2 linked regions of the Phreatobacter oligotrophus genome follow. The protein of the gene in region 1 interacts with the protein of each later gene in a pairwise test. Links are inferred from orthologs where the notes say so. Each region holds a gene or a part of one and is shown on either strand. Other genes may lie near its edges.

Region 1 (4,228 bases):
CTCCGGCGGCAATTTCACAAGCGGCATCAGTGCGATCGGCGAGATCGCTCACAAGATCGTTCAGATCCATGCCCTGACGGATCTCGATCGCGGGATCACGCTGAATGTCGGCCTCGTCTCGGGCGGTCAGTCCGTGAACACCACGGCCCCGCATGCCGAGGGGCAGATCGACCTGCGCTACATCGACCCCGCCGACCGCGCCTCCACCCTCGCCGCCATCCAGCGGATCATCGATACCCCCACGGTGAAGGGCACGACGGCGAAGCTGGAGATCAAGGGCGAGTTCCTGCCGGTGGTCCAGACGCCGGAGGCCAAGGCCATCTTCACCGCCTACCAGGCGGCAGCGCGCGATGCGGGCCTCACCAGCCTCGATGGCGAATTTTCCGGCGGCTGCGCCGATTCCGGTTTCACGGCGAGCGTCGGCACGCCGACCATCTGCGGCGTCGGCCCGGTCGGCGGCAATGCCCACACGGTCGAGGAATATCTGGAGATCGACAGCATCGTGCCGCGGGCCCAGGCGCTCGCCCTGGCGATCCTCAGGACACAGGTCGACTGACCGCCTGACCAAACGCAATCGCCCGGCACGGGGCCGGGCGATCAAAAGCGTTTCGGGTCGGAAGACCGAGCTCAGCCCTCGGTGGCCTCACCGCCCTCGGCCTCGGGTCCGTCACCCTCCTCCTCGTCACCCTCGTCGGAGATGTGCTCGACGGAGACCACCTTCTCGGTCTCGTGGGTATCGAAGACGATGACGCCCTGGGTGCCGCGGCCGGCGACCCGGATACCGGAGACGGGGCAGCGGATGAGCTGGCCGCCATCGGTCACCAGCATGATCTGGTCGCGCTCCTCCACGGGGAAGGATGCCACCAGCCGGCCGTTGCGCTCGTTCACCGCCATGGCGACGATGCCTTTGCCGCCGCGCCCGGTGATCCGGTACTCGAAGGACGAGGTGCGCTTGCCGTAGCCGTTCTCGGAGATGGTGAGCACGACCTGCTCGGCCGCCGACATCGCGGCATAGCGATCGGCGGCGAGTTCGCCGGAGCCGTTGCTCTCCTCCTCGTCGGCCGCTTCCGAGCCGGCCGCCTCGCCCGCAATGGCGCGGCGCATCTTGAGATAGGCCGAGCGCTCCTCCGAGTTCGCCTCGAAGTGGCGCAGGATCGCCATGGAGATGATGCGATCGTCCTCGGCGAGCGTGATGCCGCGCACGCCCATGGAGTCGCGGCCCTTGAAGACGCGCACCTCCGGCACGGCGAAGCGGATGCATTGGCCGAGCGCGGTGGTCAGCAGCACGTCGTCCGCCTCGGTGCAGACCGCGACGTCGACAATGCCCTCGCCCTCGTCGAGCTTCATGGCGATCTTGCCGCCGCGATTGACCTGCACGAAGTCCGACAGCTTGTTGCGCCGGACCGTGCCACGGGTGGTCGCGAACATGGCGTCGAGCTCGCCCCAGGTGGCCTCGTCCTCAGGCAGCGGCAGCACGGTGGTGATGCGCTCGTCCGGCTCCAGCGGGAGGATGTTGACGAAGGCCTTGCCGCGCGCCTGGGGCGCGGCCAGCGGCAGGCGCCAGACCTTCATCTTGTAGACCTGGCCCTTCGAGGAGAAGAACAGGATCGGCGTGTGGGTGTTGGCGACGAAGAGGCGGGTGACGAAATCCTCGTCCTTCGTCTGCATGCCGGAGCGGCCCTTGCCGCCGCGGCGCTGCGCCCGGTAGGTCGAGAGCGGCACGCGCTTGACGTAGCCGGCATGGGAGACGGTGACGACCATGTCCTCGCGGGCGATCAGATCCTCATCGTCGAACTCACCGATGCCGTCGACGATCTCGGTGCGCCGGGGCGTGGCGAACTCGTCGCGCACCGACTTCAGCTCGTTGGTGATGATCTCGAGGATGCGGGCGCGCGAGCGCAGGATGTCGAGATAATCGGTGATCTCGTCGGCCAGCGTCTTCAGCTCGTCGCCAATCTCGTCGCGGCCGAGGGCGGTGAGGCGGCGCAGCGGCAGGTCGAGGATGGCGCGGGCCTGCGTCTCCGACAGGCGGTAGGTGCCATCGGCGTTGATGGGATGGCGCGGATCATCGACCAGCTGGATCAGCGAGGCAATGTCGCGGGCGTCCCAGTCGCGGCCCATGAGGGCCTCGCGGGCGGAGGCCGGGTCGGCGGATGTCCGGATGATGCGGATCATCTCGTCGATATTCGCCACGGCTATGGCAAGGCCGCACAGGACATGGGCGCGGTCGCGCGCCTTGCCGAGCAGGAACTTGGTGCGGCGGGAGACGACCTCCTCGCGGAAGGCGATGAAGGTGACGAGCAGGTCCTTGAGGTTCATCACCTCGGGACGGCCGCCGTTCAGCGCCACGAAATTGCAGCCGAAGCTCTGCTGCAGGGCAGTGAAGCGGAAGAGCTGGTTGAGCACCACGTCGGCGACGGCGTCGCGCTTCAGCTCGATGACGACGCGCATGCCCTCGCGGTCGCTCTCGTCGCGGAATTCGGAGATGCCCTCGACCTTCTTCTCGCGCACCAGTTCGGCGAGGCGCTCCAGCATCTGCGCCTTGTTCACCTGATACGGGATCTCGGTGACGATGATCGCCTCGCGCTCCTTGCGCAGCGTCTCGATCGAGGTGCGGGCGCGCATGACCACCGAACCACGGCCGGTGAGATAGGCCTGGCGGATGCCGGCGCGGCCGAGGATGAGGCCGGCGGTCGGAAAATCCGGCCCCGGCACATAGTCCATCAGCTCCTCGATCTCGATCTCGGGCTTCTCGATCGTGGCGATGCAGGCATCGATGATCTCGCCGAGATTGTGCGGCGGGATGTTCGTGGCCATGCCGACGGCGATGCCGCCGCCGCCATTCACCAGCAAGTTGGGGAACTTGGCCGGGAGAACCTTCGGCTCGCGCTCGGAATTGTCGTAGTTGTCCTGGAAATCGACCGTCTGCTTGTCGAGGTCGGAGACCAGCTCGCCGGCGATCTTCTCGAGGCGCACCTCGGTGTAACGCATGGCCGCCGGAGGATCGCCGTCGACCGAGCCGAAATTGCCCTGCCCGTCGATGAGCTCGACGCGCATGGAGAAGTCCTGCGCCATGCGGACGAGGGCGTCGTAGACCGACTGGTCGCCGTGCGGATGGTACTTACCGATGACGTCGCCGACGACGCGGGCCGACTTGCGATAGGGCTTGTTCCACTCGTAGCCGTTCTCGTGCATCGAGTAGAGGATGCGGCGGTGGACCGGCTTCAGGCCGTCGCGGGCATCGGGCAGCGCACGGCTGACGATGACGCTCATCGCATAGTCAAGATAGGACCGCCGCATCTCGTCCGTGATCGAGACGGGGCGAATTTCGGTCGGGTCGGTGGGCGTGGCGCCCGCCGGCGTCTTGTCGTCGTCTTCGGCCAAGAGAACTCTTCCGATGGGGCGGATGGAGGCCATCCGCGGGACCCGGACCTTCTATCCGATTCCGCTCGGGATAACCAACCCCGGCGGCGATTTCAGGGCACCAGATAGCGCCCTGTTTTCAATGGGTTGGAAAGGTTCCTGTCAGCCCTGTGGACGACGCGGGTCTCGCGGGGTCACAATCTCCCGGAAACAGCGGCAGAACAGGGTCCCGATGACGCTCGAATTCCTCACCGGCGCCCTCGTCACCATGTTCGTGATCGTCGAGCCGATCGCGCTTGTGCCGATCTTCCTGGCGGTCACCCAGGGCTTCTCCGCCGCGCAGCGCCAGCAGGTCGCCTGGCGCGCCTGCCTGATCGCCTTCCTGATCCTTGCCGCCTGCGCTTTCTTCGGCGACTGGCTCCTGCGGATGCTCGGCATTTCCCTGCCGGCCTTCCGGATCGCCGGCGGCCTCCTGGTGTTCTGGATCGCCTTCGAGATGGTCTTCGGGCTGCGCGCCAGCCGCAAGAGCGAGACGGCCAAGGAGGCCATCGACAAGGAGCACATCGTCAACGTCGCCGCCTTCCCCATGGCGATCCCGCTGCTGGCGGGCCCCGGCGCCATCACCGCGACCCTGCTGCTCGCCGGTCAGGCCGCGGGCAGCACGGTGATGATGGCGACGCTGATCGGCGTGCTGGCGGTGGTGGTCTTCGTCGCCTGGATCTGCCTGTCCATGGCCGAGGGCATGAACAAGCTGCTGGGGACGCTGGGCAATGCCGTGGTGTCGCGGCTCCTCGGCATCATCCTCGCGGCGCTGGCCGTGCAGTTCGTCATCGATGGCATCAGGGCGGTGTTCCGCGGCTGACTT
Region 2 (3,986 bases), on another replicon or contig:
GTTCATGGCGCCGAGCGGGTGAGGAACGCCGATGGCAGCCCGGTCCGCGACCGGCCGGAACCGGTCAGCTATTTCTACCGGGGCGGTCCCTATAGCGAGGCGATCGAGGCGGTCCGCACACTCCGCGGCGGCCGGATCGGCCGCGTCGCGGTGGTCGGGCTCGGCATGGGCTCCCTCGCCTGTCACGCCAGGCCCGGCGAAGAATGGGTCTTCTTCGAGATCGATCCCGTCGTGGTGAAGATCGCCCAGGACCAGCGGCTCTTCCGCTCGCTGTCCGCCTGCACGCCCGGCGCCCGCGTCGTCACTGGCGACGGCCGGCTGACCCTCGCCGACGAACCGCAGCCCTACGATCTCATCATCCTGGATGCCTTCAGCTCCAACGCCGTTCCCGTGCACCTGCTGACGGCCGAGGCCCTCGCCGGCTATGGCGCCAAGCTGACGCCCGATGGCGCCCTGCTCTTCAACATCACCAACCGCAGCATGGAGCTTGCCTCGGTGGTGGCCGCCTCGGCCAAGGCCAACGATATGGTGACGGCAGCCAAGGCGGACCGGAACCCCATCGGCGATCCCGATGTCACCCTGCTCGCCAAAGCCGAGGTCGCCATCGTGGCGCGCTCGCCGAGGGCCCTCGGGCAGCTCGCCGATGACCCGAACTGGCGGCGGGTCGAGGCACCCGCCAGTGTCCGCACCTGGACCGACGACTATTCGAACGTCGTCGACGCCATCCGCCGTCGCGTCTTGGAGCCGTGACACGCCCATCTGGCGGACGAGCCACGGCTAACCTCCTGCCTCAGGCGTCGACCGTCGCGCTCAGCGCGTTCTCCTGGATGAACTCGCGCCGCGGCTCCACCACGTCGCCCATCAGCTTGACGAATATGTCGTCGGCCTCGTCGATCTCCTTGATCTTCACCTGCAGGAGCGAGCGGGCATTGCGGTCGAGCGTCGTCTCCCAGAGCTGCTCGGCGTTCATCTCGCCGAGGCCTTTGTAGCGCTGCAGCTTGATGCCGTGGGCGCCGGCGTCGCGAACGAGCTCGAACAGCGCCATGGGGCCGGCGACCAGGTCCTCGCCGGACTTGCGGCGGAAGTGGGCGGGCTTGTCGTAGACGGCGCCGAGGCGGGCCGAGTACTCGTCGAGCTTGCGCGCCTCCAGCGAGGAGAGGAGCGCGCCGTCGAGCATGGCGACTTCCTTCACGCCGCGCACGGTGCGCGAGAACAGGTAGCGCTCGCCGTCGAAGGAGCCTTCCCAGCCGCGCTCGATCTCGTCGGAGATGGCGTCGAGCCGGCGGGCGATCTCGGTGGCGAGCTCCGCCGCACGGGCGGGATCGCGGGCGAGCGCCGGATTGAGCGCGCCGGCAATCGCCGCCTGCTCGACCACGGCCGGGCTGTAGCGGGAATGGACGGCGGCGATCAGGTTCTTCACCTGCCGCGCCTCCTCGACGATGGCGGCAAGGTCGGGACCGGCGCAGATCTCGCCCGAGCCGAGCACGAGGAGGCTGTCCTCGATGCCCCCGGAGATCAGGTAGTCGTCCAGCGCGCGCTCGTTCTTGATGTAGGTCTCGCTCTTGCCGCGGCTGACCTTGTAGAGCGGCGGCTGGGCGATGAAGATATGGCCGCGCTCGATGATCTCCGGCATCTGCCGGAAGAAGAAGGTGAGCAGCAGGGTCCGGATGTGGGAGCCGTCGACGTCGGCGTCCGTCATCAGGATGATCTTGTGATAGCGCAGCTTCTCGATGTTGAACTCGTCGCGGCCGATGCCGGTGCCGAGCGCCATGATCAGCGTGCCGATCATTTCCGACGAGAGCATCTTGTCGAAGCGGGCGCGCTCGACGTTGAGGATCTTGCCACGCAGCGGCAGCACCGCCTGGAAGGCGCGGTCGCGGCCCTGCTTGGCGGAGCCGCCGGCCGAGTCACCCTCGACGATGAAGAGTTCGGACTTGGCGGGGTCGCGCTCCTGGCAGTCGGCGAGCTTTCCCGGAAGCGAGGCGACGTCGAGCGCCGTCTTGCGGCGGGTGAGCTCGCGCGCCTTGCGGGCGGCCTCGCGCGCCGCGGCAGCTTCCGCCACCTTCTGCACGATGGCCTTGCCCTCGGCCGGATGCTCCTCGAACCAGGTGGACAGCGCCTCGTTGACGATGCTCTCGACCACCGGACGGACTTCCGACGAGACCAGCTTGTCCTTGGTCTGCGAGGAGAACTTCGGATCCGGCACCTTGACCGAGATGATGGCGGTCAGGCCCTCGCGGCAATCGTCACCGGTGAGGTCGACCTTCTCCTTCTTGGTGACGCCAGAGCTCTCGGCATAGTTCGTCACCTGGCGGGTCAGCGCGCCGCGGAAGCCGGCGAGGTGGGTGCCGCCGTCGCGCTGGGGGATGTTGTTGGTGAAGCACAGCACGTTCTCGTGGTAGCTGTCGTTCCACCACAGCGCGACCTCGACGGTGATGCCGTCGCGCTCGGCCTTGAGCATGATCGGGTTCGGCACCAGCGGCGTCTTGTTGCGGTCGAGATAGCGCACGAAGGCCTCGACGCCGCCCTCGTAGAACAGCTCGACGCGCTTCTCCTCCACATGCCGCCGGTCGGTCAGGACGATCCGCACGCCGGAATTGAGGAAAGCGAGCTCGCGCAGCCGGTGCTCCAGCGTGGCGAAGTCGTACTCCACCATGGTGAAGGTGTCGGTGGAGGCGAGGAAGGTCACGGCCGTGCCGCGCTTGCCGTTGGCCGGGCCGACCTCGATGAGGGGCGCCACCGGGTCGCCGTGGCGGAACTCGACGAAATGCTCCTTGCCGCCGCGCCAGATGTTCAGCTTCAGCCAGGTCGACAGGGCGTTGACCACCGAGACGCCGACGCCGTGCAGGCCGCCGGAGACCTTGTAGGAGTTCTGGTCGAACTTACCGCCGGCATGGAGCTGGGTCATGATGACCTCGGCCGCCGAGATGCCCTCGGTCGGATGCAGGTCGGTCGGGATGCCGCGGCCGTTGTCGGTGACGGTCACCGAATTGTCGGCGTTCAGCGTCACCGTCACTTCCGTCGCGTGGCCGGCCAGCGCCTCGTCGATGGCGTTGTCGACGACCTCGTAGACCATGTGGTGGAGGCCCGAGCCGTCATCGGTGTCGCCGATATACATGCCGGGGCGCTTGCGGACGGCGTCGAGACCCTTGAGGACCTTGATGCTGTCGGCGCCATAATCGGCTTCGTTGACGTCGGTACGGGCGGGTTCGGCCATGAGCCTCGATCTCTCCTTGGGGCACGCCACGGGCGCGCCCGCGCGAGCCTTGCGATTCGGTCCGGCAGTCTAGCGGGAACGGGTCGGGGTGTCCTGCAGCGCGCGAGGGCGTGACCCGAACCGGCCCCTTCATAGGCCCGAAAAGGGGAGAATGAAAGGCGCAGCGGCCTGCCGCGCCGCCGTGTGGAAGGGCCGTTGACCCGAGGTCACGTTCAGGATTGCTTAGCGCCTACCGTGCTACCCCCACGGACGACGTGTGATTTAGGTTCCCTTGGTTTGGTTATCCGCATCCAGCATCTCCAGTGGCTCGGTGGGGTCGTGGCGGCTGCAGCCTGCCTCGCCCTGGGAGTCCTGTCGCTGCACGCCAACCTCTCCGATCACATGCGCTATCGCCGCGCCGGCGAGCAGCTGCAGCGCTTCCATGCCTCGCTGATCGCCGCCACCTCCGTGTCCGCCGAACGCGGCCCCGCCAACAGCGCCATGGGCGGCCGCGAGGAGGATCGCGCCATCCTCGCCGCGGCCCTCGCCGCCCGCAGGGCGCTGACCGACCGCGACATCGCCGTCGCCGAGGCGCAGATCGGTCGCGACGCGCGCTCCCAGGCCATCGCCCAGATTGCCCGCCAGCTGCGCGAGGACCTCGCCGCCGGCCGCGCGGCAGTGGATGCCGTCATCGCCCGTCCGGCCGCCTATCGCGGCGGCGCACCGACGCGGCAGGCCATCGAGGCCATGTTCACCGCCGCCGATACGGCGGGGAGGCTCCGGGAGGCCC

What was found. The genes of interacting proteins can lie anywhere in the genome.
Region 2: the proteins of gyrA (region 1) and gyrB interact in binary tests that used the Escherichia coli proteins (3 or more experiments, as listed by UniProt). The link is inferred for Phreatobacter oligotrophus from one-to-one orthologs.

Annotation. Positions count from the first base shown.
Region 1 is NZ_PZZL01000004.1:23,801-28,028, reverse strand. The notes cover bases 428-3,778. They hold gyrA (DNA gyrase subunit A), read right to left. Parts: upstream 3,385-3,778; coding sequence 628-3,384; downstream 428-627. Other genes in these bases: C8P69_RS09895 (MarC family protein), read left to right, coding at 3,596-3,778; C8P69_RS09905 (M20 family metallopeptidase), read left to right, coding at 428-556. Also shown: more of C8P69_RS09905, read left to right, coding at 1-427; more of C8P69_RS09895, read left to right, coding at 3,779-4,225; C8P69_RS09890 (DUF2306 domain-containing protein), read right to left, coding at 4,228-4,228. UniProt on the Escherichia coli protein: A type II topoisomerase that negatively supercoils closed circular double-stranded (ds) DNA in an ATP-dependent manner to maintain chromosomes in an underwound state.
Region 2 is NZ_PZZL01000005.1:182,449-186,434, forward strand. What follows is about bases 505-3,613. They hold gyrB (DNA topoisomerase (ATP-hydrolyzing) subunit B), read right to left. Parts: upstream 3,218-3,613; coding sequence 791-3,217; downstream 505-790. Other genes in these bases: C8P69_RS13140 (fused MFS/spermidine synthase), read left to right, coding at 505-750; C8P69_RS13150 (GGDEF domain-containing protein), read left to right, coding at 3,494-3,613. Also shown: more of C8P69_RS13140, read left to right, coding at 1-504; more of C8P69_RS13150, read left to right, coding at 3,614-3,986. UniProt on the Escherichia coli protein: DNA gyrase negatively supercoils closed circular double-stranded DNA in an ATP-dependent manner to maintain chromosomes in an underwound state.